One region of the Pseudohongiella sp. SYSU M77423 genome, then DNA from elsewhere that is predicted to be linked to it. Evidence: predicted binding sites of a transcription regulator. Region 1 holds the regulator's gene; each other region holds the start of a gene.
What was found. The regulator FliA, encoded in region 1, starts transcription of late flagellar genes. The targets are predictions, from matches to a motif close to CTAAAGTTTNNNNNNNNNNNGCCGNTAA.

Region 1 (5,426 bases):
CTGTGACCGCTTCCCGAACGCAGGATCCGACCGCTTTGACGGCAGCTGTCCGGGTTTCTCTGGCGCGTGTGATCGTCCAGGGTATTTATGGAAACCGTTCGGAATTGCCGGTTATTACGCTGGATCCTTCGCTGGAACAGATATTGCTTAAAGCAGTACAGCAGGCGATGCAGCATGGTGACGGATCGGCGGAAGAGAACGTGGTTATTGAGCCTGGCATCGCAGAAAGGCTGCAGCAGTCACTGATTCAGGCTGCGCAGCGGCAGGAAATTGCCGGCAATCCTGCCGTTCTGCTGGTTGCCGCGCCGCTGCGTCCGACGCTGAGTCGATTCGTGAGATTTACCACGTCAGGGGTACGGGTGTTGTCCTATCAGGAAATTCCGGACAACAAGCAAATCACCATTGTCGCCACACTGGGACAATGACAGAAACAACATTGAGATCGAAGAGGGCAGAGCATGCAGCTTAAGAAATTCGTGGCCAAAGATATGCGCAAAGCACTGATGGACGTGCGCCAGGCATTTGGTGAAGATGCGGCTATTCTGTCAACCCGCAGCGTTGAGGGCGGTGTTGAGGTGGTGGCCACGCCTGCGCCGGCCTCGCCTGACAAAGCGGCGGAGTTTAATGCTGCCAATGAGCCTTCGGTCAGCAAAGCGGAATTTGGCGCCATGCGCTCTGAACTGAACAGCATTCGCAGCCTGCTGCAGCAGCGCCTGAATGGACTGGCCTGGGATCAGTTTGCCCGCCAGACACCAGCTCAGGCTGCGATCTGGGAGCGACTTGTGGCGATGGGCCTGCCCGGCAATATCAATCAGCGGCTGCTGGATCTGGCAGGCCAGGCCCGCACGCTGGATCAACTCTGGCGCCAGACCTTATCGGCGCTGGTCAAAATGACGCCGGTACACAGTGCCGATCCTGTCAGCACCGGCGGCATTTTTGCCTTCCTGGGTCCGACCGGCGCTGGTAAAACGACCACCATCGCCAAACTTGCCACCAGGTTTGTGCTGGCGAATGGTCCGGAAGAGGTTGCGCTGGTTACCACGGACAGCTTCCGACTGGCTGCCCACGAGCAACTGCGCACGCTGGGTCGCATACTTGGCGTAACGGTACGGATTGTTGATAATCAGCATTCACTGGGCGATACGCTGCAGAGTCTGGCCCACAAGCGTCTGGTTTTGATCGATACAGCAGGTCTGCCATCGCGGCATCCGGAGCAGCAGCGACAATTGTCTGAGCTGGCTGACCAGCCACAGGTTCAAAACTGGGTGGTACTGCCTTGCACGGCTCAGGGCCAGGTGCTGCAGGCGGCGTGGAAAACCTGTTCGACGGCAGGCGTGTCAGGGTGTATTCTGACACACTTGGATGAAGCCTGTGTGATGGGCGAGGCGTTGGCGCTGTGTATTGATCGCGCCGTGCCAGTAGTATACGAAACATTTGGCCAGGCCATCCCCGATGACCTGGCTGTGGCGACTGCGCAGGCGCTCGTCAAACGGGCGGTGGCACTGGGTCGGGCTCAGGCCGCGACGCCCGTGGATCGCGCACGCGTCATGAACAATTTTGGCAGCCAGCCGCCGAGCAGAGCGGCCGCAGCAAAACGTGCCGCGATTTAGGGGCACGGGCTGATCAGGTAGGAGATTTATAGGGATGCATCCCATACAGGTACTGGCAGTAACCGGCGGCAAGGGCGGTGTCGGAAAAACCAGTATTTCGGTGAATTTAAGTCTGGCAATGGCCCAGGCTGGCAGACGTGTGGTTTTGATGGATGCCGACCTGGGACTGGCGAACGTTGACATCCTGATGGGCGTCAAGGCCGACAAGACCATTGCCGAGGTCATGGCGGGAGTCTGTGATCTGCGCGATGTCATGATCGAGACGCAGGGCATCAAGATCATTCCGGCATCATCTGGTGTACAGACGCTGGTCAATATGGGCGCCAATCAGCATGCGGGCATCATTCATGCCTTCAGCGATCTGTCCGATGAGCTTGATGTACTGGTCATCGACACGGCGGCTGGCATCTCTGACTCCGTGGTCAGTTTTGTGCGCGCGGCGCAGGAAGTGCTGGTTGTTGTGTGCGATGAGCCCTCGTCGATGACGGACGCTTACGCACTGGTCAAGTTGCTGAACCGTGATTGCCAGTTGCGCGATTTCCGGATTCTGGCGAATATGACAAGATCGCCACAGGAAGGTCGCAACCTGTTCAATCGGTTTGCGGCAGTTACCAGCAAGTTTCTGGATGTTAATCTGCGGTATGCCGGTGACATCCCCTTTGATGAGACAGTACGCAAGGCCGTGCAGCGACAGAAGCCAGTGCTTTTGAGCTATCCGGGCGGCAGAGCGGCTGATGGATACCGACGTCTGGCGTCGGAAGTGCTGGGTTGGCCGGTGCGAACTGAGGCAACTGGTCAGTTGGAATTTTTTGTGGAACGACTTGTACAGGGCATGGCCTGAGATATGGGTGCAACACTTTATCAGGACGTTCAAGTAGCCGGGGCAGACGACCTGGTCATACAGCATGCGCCGCTGGTGAAGCGGATTGCGCACCATCTGTTGATGCGTATGCCATCCAGCGTGCAGCTCGACGATCTGATCCAGTCAGGCATGATTGGCCTGCTGGAAGCTGCCCGTAAGTATGATGTCAGCAAGGGAGCCAGTTTTGAAACCTATGCAGGCATTCGAATTCGCGGTGCCATGCTGGACGAAATCAGGCGCGGCGACTGGGCACCGCGGTCTGTACACCGCAAGAACCGGCAGGTAGCCGAAGCCGTCAAGGCCATTGAGGCGCGCACCGGCACTGACGCCAAAGATCATGAGATTGCTGCCGAAATGGGTGTCGATCTCGATACCTACTACACCATTCTACAGGATGCCAGTGGCAGCCGCCTGTTCAGCTTTGATGATCTGACGCAGGGTGGTGATGATTCCTCGATCGAAGTAGCCTCGGGTGAAGTATCCGGTCCCTCGGAAGAGCTGCAGGAGGATAACTTCCGTGAGCATCTGTCCGAAGCCATAGATGGGCTGCCCGAGCGCGAAAAGCTGGTCCTTGCCCTGTATTATGACGAAGAACTGAATCTCAAGGAGATTGGCGAGGTTCTGGGTGTCAGCGAATCCAGGGTCAGCCAGATCCATTCCCAGGCCGCCCTGCGGCTTCGTTCGCGTCTTCAGGAATGGCGTTGAGCCCCTTCCGTCCGCTAAAATTGCATTAATTGCACTTATTTAGCAGTTCGCTCTAAATTTTTTCACTTTCCAAGCGATAACATTGCCAGGGGAAACCATATTGTTCAGGTTGCCCCCGGACAGATTTCATGACCTGGAGGCGGTTTTGGACAAAAACATGAAGATTCTCATTGTTGATGACTTCTCAACAATGCGTCGAATTATCAAAAACCTGTTGCGGGATCTTGGTTTTACCAATACAGCCGAAGCTGATGACGGCAACTCCGCCCTGCCCATGTTGGAAAACGGAAGTTTTGACTTCCTGATTACCGACTGGAACATGCCAGGCATGACCGGAATCGATCTGCTGAAGGCTGTGCGGGCCAGCGAGAAGCTGCGCGGACTGCCTGTGCTGATGGTAACCGCGGAGGCCAAACGGGATCAGATCATTGCGGCTGCGCAGGCAGGGGTCAATGGCTACGTAGTTAAACCTTTTACGGCTGCTGCGCTGGAGGAGAAGATCGAAAAGATCTTTGAGCGCATTGAAGCCACCAGCTGAGGGACCGTCAATGGCTGAGATAGACCAGGAACGCTACGAGTTGCTCTATCGTGAAGTGGGGCGCCTGACCCGGGCCCTGCACAACGCCATCCGCGACTTTCACGTTGGCATTAACGTGACAGGCAGCGCCGAGGTTGAACACGAACTGTCTGAGATGGCGGACGCCCGAAGCCGGCTTAACTACGTTATCAAGATGACAGAAGAAGCCGCCAACAAGACCATGGATCGGGTGGATGACTCGATCCCGATTATTCAGAGCATGGTGGAGCAGAGCAATGAGGTTGGTGATCGCTGGGCTCAGTACGTCGCCTCTCGCTCTTGCTCCGATGATGAGAAAAAGCTTTTTGAAGACGTGAGTGGCCTGCTGTCACGCGTCAATTCGGAAGGCAGTGGCCTGCACGGCAACCTGACCGACATTTTGATGGCACAGGGATTTCAGGATCTTAGCGGTCAGGTGATCAAGCGCGTCATCGGTCTGGTCAGTGATGTGGAAAAAAGCCTGGTTAATCTGGTCAAGCTGGCCAGCAGTGTTGAAGAAGTAGCCGGGATTGAACGAGTGGTGCAAGTTAACGATCCGAAAGAGGATGCTGAACGGCGCCTGCGTGCTGAAGGCCCGCAGACAAAAACCAGTCAGGATGTTGTTTCGGGTCAGGATGATGTAGACGATCTGTTATCCAGCCTGGGTTTTTGACTAACGCAACAGCGGGCAGCTGATAACGCTCAGGTAGAAAAGGTGGACAACATGAGTTTTTTTGACGACGAAGAGATTCTTGAGGATTTTCTGGTTGAAGCCGGAGAAATTCTCGAACAGCTCTCTGAACAGCTGGTCCAGTTGGAAAAACAACCGGATGACAAGAACCTGTTGAACGCCATTTTTCGCGGTTTTCACACCGTCAAAGGAGGCGCCGGCTTCCTTCAGTTGAATGCCATGGTGGATTGCTGCCATGTCACCGAAAACCTGTTTGACAATCTGCGCAACGGTCACCGCAAAGTAACGGCCGAGCTGATGGATGTGGTACTGCAGGCGCTGGACACCGTTAATGGCATGTTTGCCCAGGTCAAGGAGGGGCAGGCTCCTGATCCAGCCCCCCAGGCTTTGCTTGATGCACTGCAGGCCCTGGCCAGCGGCGAAGATATCACAGAGCCGCTGGCTGACAATCCCGAACCCGTTGCTGAAGAAAGCACGGACGATATGAGTGATGAGGAATTTGACCAGCTGCTGGCCTCTCTCGACTCTGCTGATATCGCGGCGGACGCCGAAGGCAGCATCAGTGCCAGCGACGACGAAGAAATCACTGAAGAAGAATTTGAAGCACTGTTGGATCAGTTGCAGGGCAAAACGCCAGAGCCTTCAGCTGCAAAGGAAGTATCTCCCGAGAAGCCGGCCGATACCGCGAAGCAGTCCGTCGGCTCGTCCAGCCAGCCATCGGCTGACGAAAGCTCATTAGAGCCTGCAGAAACAGAGCAGAGCGCGACTGCCTCAGCCAGTGGCGGCGATGAAATAACCGACGAAGAATTTGAAGCCCTTCTGGACCAGTTGCATGGTTCAGGTTCACATGGTGGTGTGCCATCTGGCGCTGTCAGCGCGGCTAAGAAAAAGGCTGAAACTGCTGAAGCCAGCAAAAATGACAAACCCGCCAGTGCTAAAACGGGCAGTGCGGCCAAACCAGCCAGCGCCACCAAGCCAGCATTGCGGGCAGTGCCAGACAGC
Region 2 (5,426 bases), on a different contig from region 1:
GCGGAGCGAGCCGCGGATGCTGGCGTCAGCGTCGAAGTGCATACCTGGCGCGGCCAGCCTCATGTCTGGCCACTGTTTGTTCCAGTAATGCCCGAGGCAAACACCACGCTTCAGGAGATGGCTGATTTCTGCCGGACCTGATTTTTGCTCAGGGTTCGCGTAGCACCAGTTCGACACGACGATTGCCAGCCCGACCCTCTGCGCTAGCATTGCTCTGCAGGGGTTGAGTGTCAGCGTAACCAATAGCGCGCATTCGTGATGGGTCGATGCCATCACTTTCCAGAAAACGCAGTACAGAGATTGCGCGTGCGCTGGACAGCTCCCAGTTGGAGGGGAAGCGGGGAGTGCTGATCGGTATATTGTCGGTGTGGCCCTCTACCGAGATGTTGCCACTGAATGCTTCAAGTACTTCAGTCAATTGGCTGATCAGAATCATGCCCTCGTAACGCAGCTCTGCCTCGCCGCTGTCGAACAACAGGTTGTCGGCGATACGCAGGGTCAGTCCTTCTGTGCCAGGCGTCGCGTCGACGCCCTGCAGCGACAGGGCATTGAGGCTGTCCTCAAGATCACCATAGCGTTCATCGTAGTCTTCTGTGCTCTGCTCGTTGGTGCCGGTGGCGTCAGCATCGGGATTGGTTTCGCCAGAGTTGCCGGCAATTATGGCGTTGTACTCGGGTAAAACACCAATCCCTCCCGTCAAGATGCCGTCACTGGCCGCCTGGACGCTGGTAATCTGATTGGAGTTGGTAGACGTGCTGCCAGTCACCTGTCCGTCGGCGCCGGGTGCTCCCGAGGTGACCAGGGTCTGCAGGACGGGCTCCTCTTCGGTTTTTGGTTCAGACATTGCCAGCAACAGCACAAAAAAGGCGATCAGCAACGTCAACACGTCCAGGTAGCTGAGCATCCAGGAGTTGTCCTGCTCGGGTGGTGCCCCGTCGTCGCCAACCTGGTCGACGGAATATCGACTCATTTCCATAACACAGTTCCAGTGCCGTCAGGCGTCCGCCCGACGCTTCATGGGTGGCATGCCTTTGTCGCGAATTTCGTCTTCATAAGTTGCTGCAAACCCTTTCAGCGTATCTTCGATGAAAGACGGCGGGCGGCGCTTGCTCATCATGGCGACGCCTTCAAGCACCATGTTCATGGCAATCAGGCGTTCTTCTGTGCGGCGCTCCAGCTTGACGGCAATCGGCTGAAAAAACACGTTGCCCAGCAAAATACCGTAAAAGGTGGTCAGCAGCGCAACCGCCATCTGCGGGCCGATCATATCCAGGCTGCCTGAATCCATCACCGCTAGCATATTCACCAGCCCTACCAACGTGCCTATCATGCCGAAGGCGGCAGCGTAGGTGGACATGGTTCGGAAGATATGCGCTTCGGCTTTCTCTCTCGCCTTCACGCGGGCGATCCGCCAGCGCATGGTATCGATGATTTCCTGCTCGTCAGTATTGGCTATCACTAGCTGTATGCCATTGCGCAGGAAGGGGTTTTTTATCTTGACCAGCGCATCGTCGACATCCTTGATATTGCCCTGAAACCACAGGCGCGATACTTGCACCATCTCTTTGATGTCGTCACGTGTATAGGTGTTTTCGCGCCGGAACACCAGGCCGACCAGTTTGAATACCCGCAACACCTCTTTCATGGGGTAGCTGATGAATGTCGCCGCCATTGTGCCGGTGATCACGATGGCCAGCCCTGGCAGGTTCAAAAAGCTGGTCTCCGACTCAGCAGAGAAGAACAATACGCTGGTCAGCAGCGCAACGCTGGACAGCATGCCGATGATGGTAGACGGATTCATAACAGGCTCTGGATTACGGGTTAACTCCTTAAGGATCGGCCGGCGACGGTCAATCTTTAGCGCCAGATCTGCATGTCATTGAACCGTCATGGAAGTTACATCAATTGGTCACCAAAGCTTCATAGCATGGTCGCGAAAAATAAAACCGACAAATTCCCACATGCTTCTGGAGTTTTTTGATGAGCAATTCTCACGCATTCACATACCGCAAGCTTTTGATTGCCATGCTGGCTGTGAGCGGCGCAAGCGGCGCCAACGCACAGTCATCGGGCGAAATGGAAGAGATCCTGGTATTCGGCCAGCGCGCCGCCCAGAACAAAGCGCTGGACGAGTACCGTCGCGCCAACTCGATCACCAACTATATCGCAGCCGATGACATGGGGCAGTTCGTGGACCAGAACGTCGCCGAATCCCTGCAGCGTCTGCCTGGTATCTCCATTACCCGTGACCAGGGCGAAGGTCGTTTTGTCAGCGTGCGTGGTATTGATGCGGGGCTGAGCACGGTTACCATCAATGGTGTGCGTATCGGCACGCCGGAAGATGGATCACGTGCTGTGCCGCTGGATGTGATTCCCACTGGCTCAGTTGATCTGCTGGAAGTCACCAAGGTACCAACTCCGGATATGCCAGGTGATGCCATTGGTGGCGCCGTCAATGTGCGCTCTGCGTCAGCATTCGACCGCGATGAAAGGCAGGTCAGCTACCGCGTACAGGGTACGTATAATGAACTCAGTGGCGAGACCAGTCCCAAAGGGCAACTGGATTTCAGCGACGTGTTCAGCGCCTTTGGTGGAACCGAAAACCTCGGAGTGACCTTTGGCGTCAACTACACTGAGCGCAGCATGGAGTCGGACAACATTGAGCCGCTCTACGATTTTATGGACTTCAACGGTGAAGATGTATTTACGCTGCTTGAGGTCAATGAGCGCAAGTATGCTCTGACACGTGAACGTATCGGCATGAACCTGAATCTGGAGTATCAGGCCAATGACCAGACACGCCTGTACGCCAACACGGTATACAGCGAATTTACAGACGCCGAAAGCCGTCAGCGTAACGTATTCGTGTTCGAGGACGGCACCATTACCTCCTATGACGGTACAAACGTCACCTATGCGGATCTGCCGGAAGACAGCTTCCGCCGCCGTATCCGCTTCCGCACCAAAGAGCAGGATACGCTGGCCTTTAACGTGGGCGCTGAACACGCTTTGCGTGCCTGGACACTCGACTACAATGTTGGTATCTCAACCACCAAAGAGCGTGTACTGGACGAAAAGGAGGGCCGTTTCGAAAAAACCGGCAACGAACTGGACGCCAACGTTGTAATCGGTCAGGGCATCGCACGTTATACATTCCTGGAAAACGGTTCGCCGGCCGTGGGTTATCTGGACAATGCAATCTATGAGATTGACCGCGTGGTGATTGAGCCCATCCTGGTGGATGACGACGAAGTCAACTTCCAGCTCAACATGGAAGTGCCCTATGCCTTTGGTATGGAGTCGCTGACATTAAAAGCAGGCCTGGATGGGCGCTATAAAGACAAAACCACCGACATTAGCGAAATCGAAGAACGAATCACACCTGATGTCATGCTGTCGCAGTTTACCAGCGCAGCTCCGTCATACGGCCTGGGTAATCTGGGCCAGGGTATTGATGCCCGCGGATTCATGAATTACTACAACCAGAACCGCAACCAATTTGCTGTTCGTCCTCAGGATCGGGATGAAACTCTGGTATTGAATACCGTCAACGATTTTGACGCTGAGGAAGATGTGACAGCCGCCTATCTGATGGGCACCTGGGCGCTGGACCGGCTGCAGGTCATCGCGGGCGCGCGTGTTGAGCGCACCAGCTACAGTGCCGACGGCAATCAACTGGTGTTTGATGAAAATGAAAACCTCAGCGTCAATGCCCGCTCGGTCTCATCGGACTACAGCAATTTGCTGCCGGGTCTGCACCTGCGTTATGAGCCGCTGGACAATCTGGTGGTTCGTGCGGCGTGGAGCAACACCATTGCACGGCCCAATTTCAATGATATCTCGCCACGTTCACAGATCAATCGTGAATCACTGGAGATCGACATGGGCAACCCGGATCTGGATCCGTATGAATCCAGCAACCTGGACCTGCTGGCAGACTGGTACTACGGTGAGTCTGGTGTGATCTCTGCAGGTGTCTTTTATAAAGATATCGACGACTATATTGTTGAATTCACTACACGTAACAGCACAGCATTCAACGGTTATGATGTCACTATGCCGATCAATGGCACCAAAGCATCGGTAACAGGCGTCGAGTTCAATGCACAGCAGGGACTGGATGTTATCAATGCGCAATTGTCCGGCCTGCTGGTGGGACTTAATCTGACCGTGCTGGATACCGAGTTGAACGTTGCGGAACGTGCTAACGAAAACTTCATGCTGCCGCAGGCCGCAGAACGTTCAGCCAATGCCTATCTTGGATTTGAGAATGAGCGTTTAAGCACTCGTCTGAGTATTACCCATCGTGATGAGTACCTGGAAGAGATAGGTGACGACACTCGCTTCGACATCTACGTGGCGCCGCATACACAAGTGGATCTGACCGCGGCATATCGAATCAGCGACCAGCTTGAAGTAGTCGCGGAGTTGACCAACCTGACCGATGAGCCTTTGGAGCTGTATCAGGGAAGCAAGGCCTATACCTTCCAGTTTGAGGAATACGGCCCGACATTTGCCGTGGGTCTGAAAGGTCGATTCTAAGTACTTCTGGTCCAACGCAATAGTACAAGGCCCGGTTAACACCGGGCCTTTGTGTTTATGCCTCCAATTGAACCCGGCCGGTAATTACATTAATCTGCTGGAATACCGGGTTATTGTTATGAACGGGCTTCCAATCTATGGGTGACATCACACCTGTCCTGCCCTCACACTGCCTTAACTGTGACACTGAGTTGCAGGGGCAGTGGTGCCATCATTGCGGCCAGAAGGCCAGGAGCGAAGTCCGCCATTTTGGATCGGTTTTCACCGATATCCTCGACACTGTCTTTGAGTACGACAATCGCATCTGGCGAACACTGGTGCCCCTGTATTTTAAGCCCGGGCGTTTGACGCGCGACTATATGGCAGGCAAACGAGCTCGTTACGTATTGCCATTTCGGCTGTTCTTTGTCCTGAGTATCGTCAGTTTCCTGGCATTGCAGCTACTGGCATTGCCTGATGAAGTAACAGAACTGAGTGCCCGTGCGAATTATGAAATATTTGCGGAGCTCGAAACCGCAGACGCCGTTATCGCAGAACGTGATCGCTTGATATCAGAAATCCAGCAATCGCTCACTCAGCTGGAAGCCGGTTCGGTTGATGGCGGTGGACTTGCCGGCAACACGCTACGAAGTGCTAGAGACGGTATTGAAACTGCGGCCCGATCGCGGCTTGAAGAGCTTGGAGTCACAACTGAGCCGCCAGCTATTCCGCCGCCCGAGCCGGTGACGCCGCAGGAGCCAGCCGAAACCGGCCTGCCTGATACGACTGGCGAATCAGCAGAGGACAGCTTCCGCAGTGAGCTACAGATCGACTGGTTGCCGCAAAGTGCCAACCAGTGGCTGAATGCCATGGTCGAGCGTGGAGTCGGCAACCTGGAGCAGGTG
Region 3 (5,426 bases), on a different contig from region 1:
TCCAGGCAGCGGTCGTCACCCCGCTGATGTATGCGTTTTGCTGGTACACGCTCTGGTATCTGTTCCGGCTGGCTCGTAAAGGCGACTCCCGTGCAGGCCTGCTGCTGAGCTTCTCGGCGTGTAACCTGGGAGTCTATCTGATTCTGGCGCCCTGGAGTGATACCACACGAACAACCCTGCACTGGCCCCTGTCGGGTTATCTGCCGCTACTGGTTGCGATGCCTCTGGCTGCCCGTCAGTTGTTCGCCTCACTTTGCGGGCACTGGCAGCAATCTACAGCCCGACGCGCCGTTTACGCTATCCCGGTGACCGGCTTTATTGGCTCCATGCTGGTTCTTGCCGGTATTGGCTCTCAGGGTTTTAATGACCAGTTACAGCAAATTGTTGGCAGCAACGTGCTGTCCAACAAAATGGCTGGCTGGCAGCCGCTGACGGATGACCTGCGGACACTGCATCAACGCCATGCAATCGCAGAAAATTCGCTGATCGTAACAGATAACTATTACACCCAGGCGCAGATACGCTTTGCCTTGCCCGACACTTTTACCTACACCATTGATGAGGATAAAACCGTTCGCGATGGTCGCTACACACAATATGCAATCTGGCAGTTGGATACCCAGGGGCTCTTGGCGCGTCACACGGGCCGGTCGGCAGTGCTGGTCACTGAAGACAGCACTCTGGATATCAACGAGAAAACAGCAGTCATGACACGTGCCTGCCAGACCCTGGGCAGTCTGGTATTTATTGACCAGCTTTCTCTGTATCAGGGAGACAAACGCTTCAGCTATTACTATGTCCCGTCACTTGGGTCAGACAAAGACGCCGGCCAGCCCTGCCCGCTGCCGACAAGTGTGTGGCTTGATAGCCCTGCTGCGAATGCGACCCTCAGTGGCACCGTAACCGTCTCGGGCTGGGCCGTGGCGCCGGGTTACGGCGTTGAGCTTGTCAATGTTCTGCTGAACCGTGAAATAGCAGCACAGACTGAAAGACAGATATCACGCGAGGATGTTGTGGAGATCGCCGATGGCGGCAGTGACCCGCAGGCCCCCCTGCTGGGTTTCAGCGTAGAACTGGATACCAGGGAGTTTGCGAACGGGCAATATGAGCTGGCGGTGGAAACCGTATCCGGCATCGGGCAGCGTGAGCTGGCTGCCATACGCCGGATACGGATCGAGAATTGACGATTAACCCAGTTTGAACTGACTGACCAGGTTGTCCAGCGACGCCAGCAACTGGTTGATCTCCGAGTTGTAACGCTTGCACTGCAGGTAGTCTTCGGTGTTGGCGCGGCCGTCACCTGCAATCTTGACACTGCTTTTGGCAATGCCATCGGTTACTTCAGACTGCTGCTTGACGGCATTGGCAATATCCTGACTGCGGTCGGTAATCAGCGCCACTGAAGACAATACTGACTGCAGCAGCTCATTCGCAGAGTTTGCCGTGCCCACACACTCTTTTGACAGACTGACACCGCCATCCATTGCTGTGACGATCTGAGCCGTGTTGTCCTGCAGGTTTTGAATGATGGTGTTAATTTCGTGCGTGGAAGATTGAGTTTTCTGCGCCAGGCTGCGGACTTCGTCAGCTACCACCGCGAAACCACGACCCTGTTCACCGGCACGTGCTGCCTCAATCGCGGCATTCAGCGCCAGCAGGTTGGTCTGCTCGGCAATACCCTGTATCACCTCAAGAACTGAATGCACTTTTTCGTTGTGATCGCGCATATCATGTACCTGCTGCTGAATCTGCGCCAGGGAGCCTGCCAGCTGCTCAACAGAGGAGCGGGTCTTGGACACAACCTGAGTTGCCTTCTGTGTTGCACCGTTGGCTTCGCTTGCCGCGCTTACACTTGCCTGGGCGCCGTCCGCCACATCCGCGAGCGAAGATGACAACTCAGTGGTCGAGGATGCCAGCAGTTCAGTCTCCTCCAGCTGGGCCGCAGAACGTCCAGCAGTACGCTCGATCATGTCAGAGAACTGGGCAGACTTGCCACTTACCTCGGCGCTGGTCGACAGAACCTGTCCGATGATCCCCGCCAGCTTGCTGACGAAGGTGTTAAAGCTGGCGCCCAGCTCTGAAATCTCGTCTCTGCCGTCATCGGCAAGACGCTGGCTCAGGTCGCCAGAACCCTGGGCGATATCCTGCATGTAGCTCTTGGCCTTGACCAGCGGTGAAGTAATGGAAATTGACAGGTAGTATGCCGCCGCGATCAGAATGACCAGAATCACTATGACCATCATGGCTGCAGTGACCACCCACTCCATGAACATCGCATTGACGTCCTCTTCAAACAGGCCATGGATGACCACCCAGCCCCAGGGCTCGAAAAGCTCTGAGTAGACTGTTTTTACTTCCGCCAGCGGGTGTGCGAGAGGATCATCGGTGTAGGTCAGGAACCTGCGGCCAAACTCTGGCTCAGGGTAATACAGGTATTCAGCGAAACCAGTGTAGCTGTCCCCCGTGAAACTATGAATGATTTCTGTCATTGTCGGGGTTGGTTCGCGATAGCCGAGTTCGAGCATGCGCTGTTCAGGCGTGGTTGCCGTCGACGCCAGGTTTGCACGCACCTGAGCCTCTGTGTCGAGGGCAGCATCGACATTACGCAGTGGGTGGGCCAGAATAACGCCCAGCTCGTGGTAGAGCAGCAAATAATTGCGCTCACTGACCATGGTATTGTTGATCAGGAAACGTCCCATGCGCTTGGCTTCGGTTTCGGTCATGACGCCTTGCGACACTTGCTGATTCAGGCCTTCCAGGGCATCAATGACCATCTGGACCTGATTAACACTACCTGTGCGTAGCTGTCCCATGAACTGCTCGCGCGCCTGCATGAGCATTGACACGCTCAAGCCGATAATCGAGAGAACGCTGATCAGGACGATAAGACCGATACGAGAGCGAATAGTGAATTTACTGAACATGAGAACTCCTGCCTTACTGAGCCTGGCCCGCTGACACGGGCACTAATGGTGTTATTATTGTCAGTTAACGGCATTTGGCTGCGAAACATTAGCGATATTTTAAGGACCAAAAACATGGCAGCCTTATCGGGCACATCATGAAACCGGTTACGCTGACTGAAACGGCAGAAGTCTTTGGTGACACGCCGGACGTGCGTCTGCTCTGGCAATCGGAGCAGATAAAAGCTATCTACGCGGACATTATCCAGGCACTCAATGAGCGCACCCCGCTGTTAAAGGTAATCGCTGACGCTGGCACCGGTAAAACACTGCTGTGCAGAAAGATGTTCTTCAGTCTGAAAGCGCATGCCAGCCGATATGACGTCGATCTGCTTCCCTATCCTGCCATTGAAGCCACGGAGCTGAAAATTCGCCTGGCCGGACTCAGCGACTCCCGCCACTCCGTGATCCTTATCGACGAAGCTCAGGCCGTTTCAAACGATGCACTGCTGGTAATCAGCAAACACCTGGCCAAAAATGACAACTTATCGCTGCTGATGTTTGGACAACCACTGTTGGAGGAAAGGCTGGCGACTGCCAAACTGGCCAGACTGAGCGAAATATTGCAAAAGTGTTATCATCTGCGGGCACTGACCCGAGAGGAAACAGAGCAATATATCCTGGCCCGCCTCGCGCTGGCGGGATTTACTCCTGAAGGCGAATGGTTAAGCACCAAAGTGATCGAAAGCATTTATTCACTCAGCCACGGAGTACCCAGGGTGATCAATACCCTGATGCGCCGCTCAGCGGCTATCGCTTCTCAGTCGGAGGCTGCTGGCATTGAGCTGGCTCACCTGCAGCAGGCAAGCAATACGCTCGAGCTGCAATACGTGTAAGATGCGCGGATCTGCTGAGCAAACACGCCACACATCCACCAATAGAGCAAAGTAAGCGGTTTTATCTATGTCTGATACGATCTGGAACGAATTACAGGCGGAGGCGCGTGAGCTGATCGCCAGGGAACCCTTGTTGGCCAGTTACGTCTATGCCTGCGTACTTAACCACAACAGCCTCAGCTCATCACTCAGCTACCTGCTCGCACACAAACTGGCAAATTATGTGATGTCCGCTGTCGCGATTCGGGAGCTGTTTGATCGTGCATTTGCGGACAACCCGCAGATAGTGGATTCCGCCGCAGTGGATATAAAAGCAGTATATGAGCGCGATGCCGCCACCAGTGCCTATTTGCCGGTCATTCTCTACCTGAAAGGCTATCAGTCAATACAGGTACACCGCGTTGCCCACCACCTGTGGAAAAGCGGCCGTAAAGACCTGGCACTGTATCTGCAAAGTCGCAACTCGGAAGTCTTCGGCGTGGATATCCACCCGGCCTGCATTATTGGCAAAGGCATCATGTTCGACCACGCGACTGGAATCGTGATCGGCGAAACAACCGTCATTGAAGATGATGTTTCCATCATGCAGTCGGTCACTCTGGGTGGCACTGGCAACGAAAAGGGTGATCGCCATCCAAAGATACGATCTGGTGTACTGATTTCGGCAGGCGCAAAAGTGCTTGGTAATATTGAAATCGGACGCAGCGCCAAGGTCGGCGCTGGCAGTGTTGTTCTAAAGGATGTTCCGCCGCATACAACAGTTGTTGGTGTACCTGCACATCACATCGGCAAACCCTGTCCCGACAACCCGTCTCATACCATGAACCAGCTTGTTGAAAGCGAGTAGCGTCGGGTCTTACAGATACTCTTCCGCATAGGCTGCGAGTGCCGACCTGGGCACTCCCTGCAGCTGCAGGTTGCCGCCGTGTGCAAAATGCTTGAACCGTTCAGTCAGATAGGTCAACCCCGAACTGATGGGCGTCAAGTAAGGTGTATCGATCTGCGCCAGATTGCCCAGACAGATCACTTTGGAGCCATTGCCCGCCCGCGTTACAATCGTCTTTATCTGGTGAGGTGTAAGGTTTTGAGATTCATCAATCAGGATAAGACTGTGCTGAAAACTACGACCACGAATGTAGTTCAATGACTTGAACTGCAGAGGAACTCGCGACAGGACATAGTCGATACTGCCCGCACTATTCTCATCGTCCATGTGCAGGGCCTCCAGGTTATCCGTAATTGCGCCCAGCCATGGCTCCATTTTTTCTGCTTCGGTGCCAGGCAAAAACCCGATATCCTCATCCAGTCCCTGCGTGCTGCGAGTTGCAATGATGCGTCGATACAGCTTGTCGGTCAGCGTCATTTCGATAGCCGCTGCCAGCGCAAGAATTGTTTTGCCGGAACCGGCCGAGCCCGTCATGTTGACCAGATGCACATCCGGATCGAGCAACAGGTTCAATGCCATGGCCTGGTAAATATCTCTGGGTTTCAGGCCCCAGGTTTCCTGTGACATCAACCGTTCGCGATCCAGATGCTGCAGGACTATTTGGGTGTCTGTGAGAGCCACGACCCGTGCAACGAATCCGGCGTCATCCAGGAAAAACTGGTTGGGAAACACATCATGATT

Region 2: QGM61_RS11935 (motility protein A) is a predicted target of FliA. The motif match lies at 1,834-1,861, and genes of this name have one in related genera.
Region 3: QGM61_RS13185 (methyl-accepting chemotaxis protein) is a predicted target of FliA. The motif match lies at 2,989-3,016, and genes of this name have one in related genera.

The regions. Positions count from the first base shown of each region.
Region 1 covers NZ_JARYTH010000002.1:58,091-63,516, forward strand. Annotated here, with positions in the region: gene flhA (flagellar biosynthesis protein FlhA) at 1-425, shown strand, start outside; gene flhF (flagellar biosynthesis protein FlhF) at 459-1,610, shown strand; gene QGM61_RS04070 (MinD/ParA family protein) at 1,639-2,451, shown strand; gene QGM61_RS04075 (RNA polymerase sigma factor FliA) at 2,455-3,177, shown strand; gene cheY (chemotaxis response regulator CheY) at 3,323-3,715, shown strand; gene QGM61_RS04085 (protein phosphatase CheZ) at 3,726-4,406, shown strand; gene QGM61_RS04090 (chemotaxis protein CheA) at 4,458-5,426, shown strand, end outside.
Region 2 covers NZ_JARYTH010000005.1:100,219-105,644, reverse strand. Annotated here, with positions in the region: gene QGM61_RS11945 (alpha/beta hydrolase) at 1-141, shown strand, start outside; gene QGM61_RS11940 (flagellar motor protein MotB) at 149-976, opposite strand; gene QGM61_RS11935 (motility protein A) at 995-1,801, opposite strand; gene QGM61_RS11930 (TonB-dependent receptor) at 1,981-4,542, shown strand; gene QGM61_RS11925 (DUF3667 domain-containing protein) at 4,680-5,426, shown strand, end outside.
Region 3 covers NZ_JARYTH010000006.1:14,960-20,385, reverse strand. Annotated here, with positions in the region: gene QGM61_RS13190 (glycosyltransferase family 39 protein) at 1-1,184, shown strand, start outside; gene QGM61_RS13185 (methyl-accepting chemotaxis protein) at 1,188-2,924, opposite strand; gene QGM61_RS13180 (ExeA family protein) at 3,062-3,799, shown strand; gene cysE (serine O-acetyltransferase) at 3,867-4,646, shown strand; gene QGM61_RS13170 (PhoH family protein) at 4,656-5,426, opposite strand, start outside.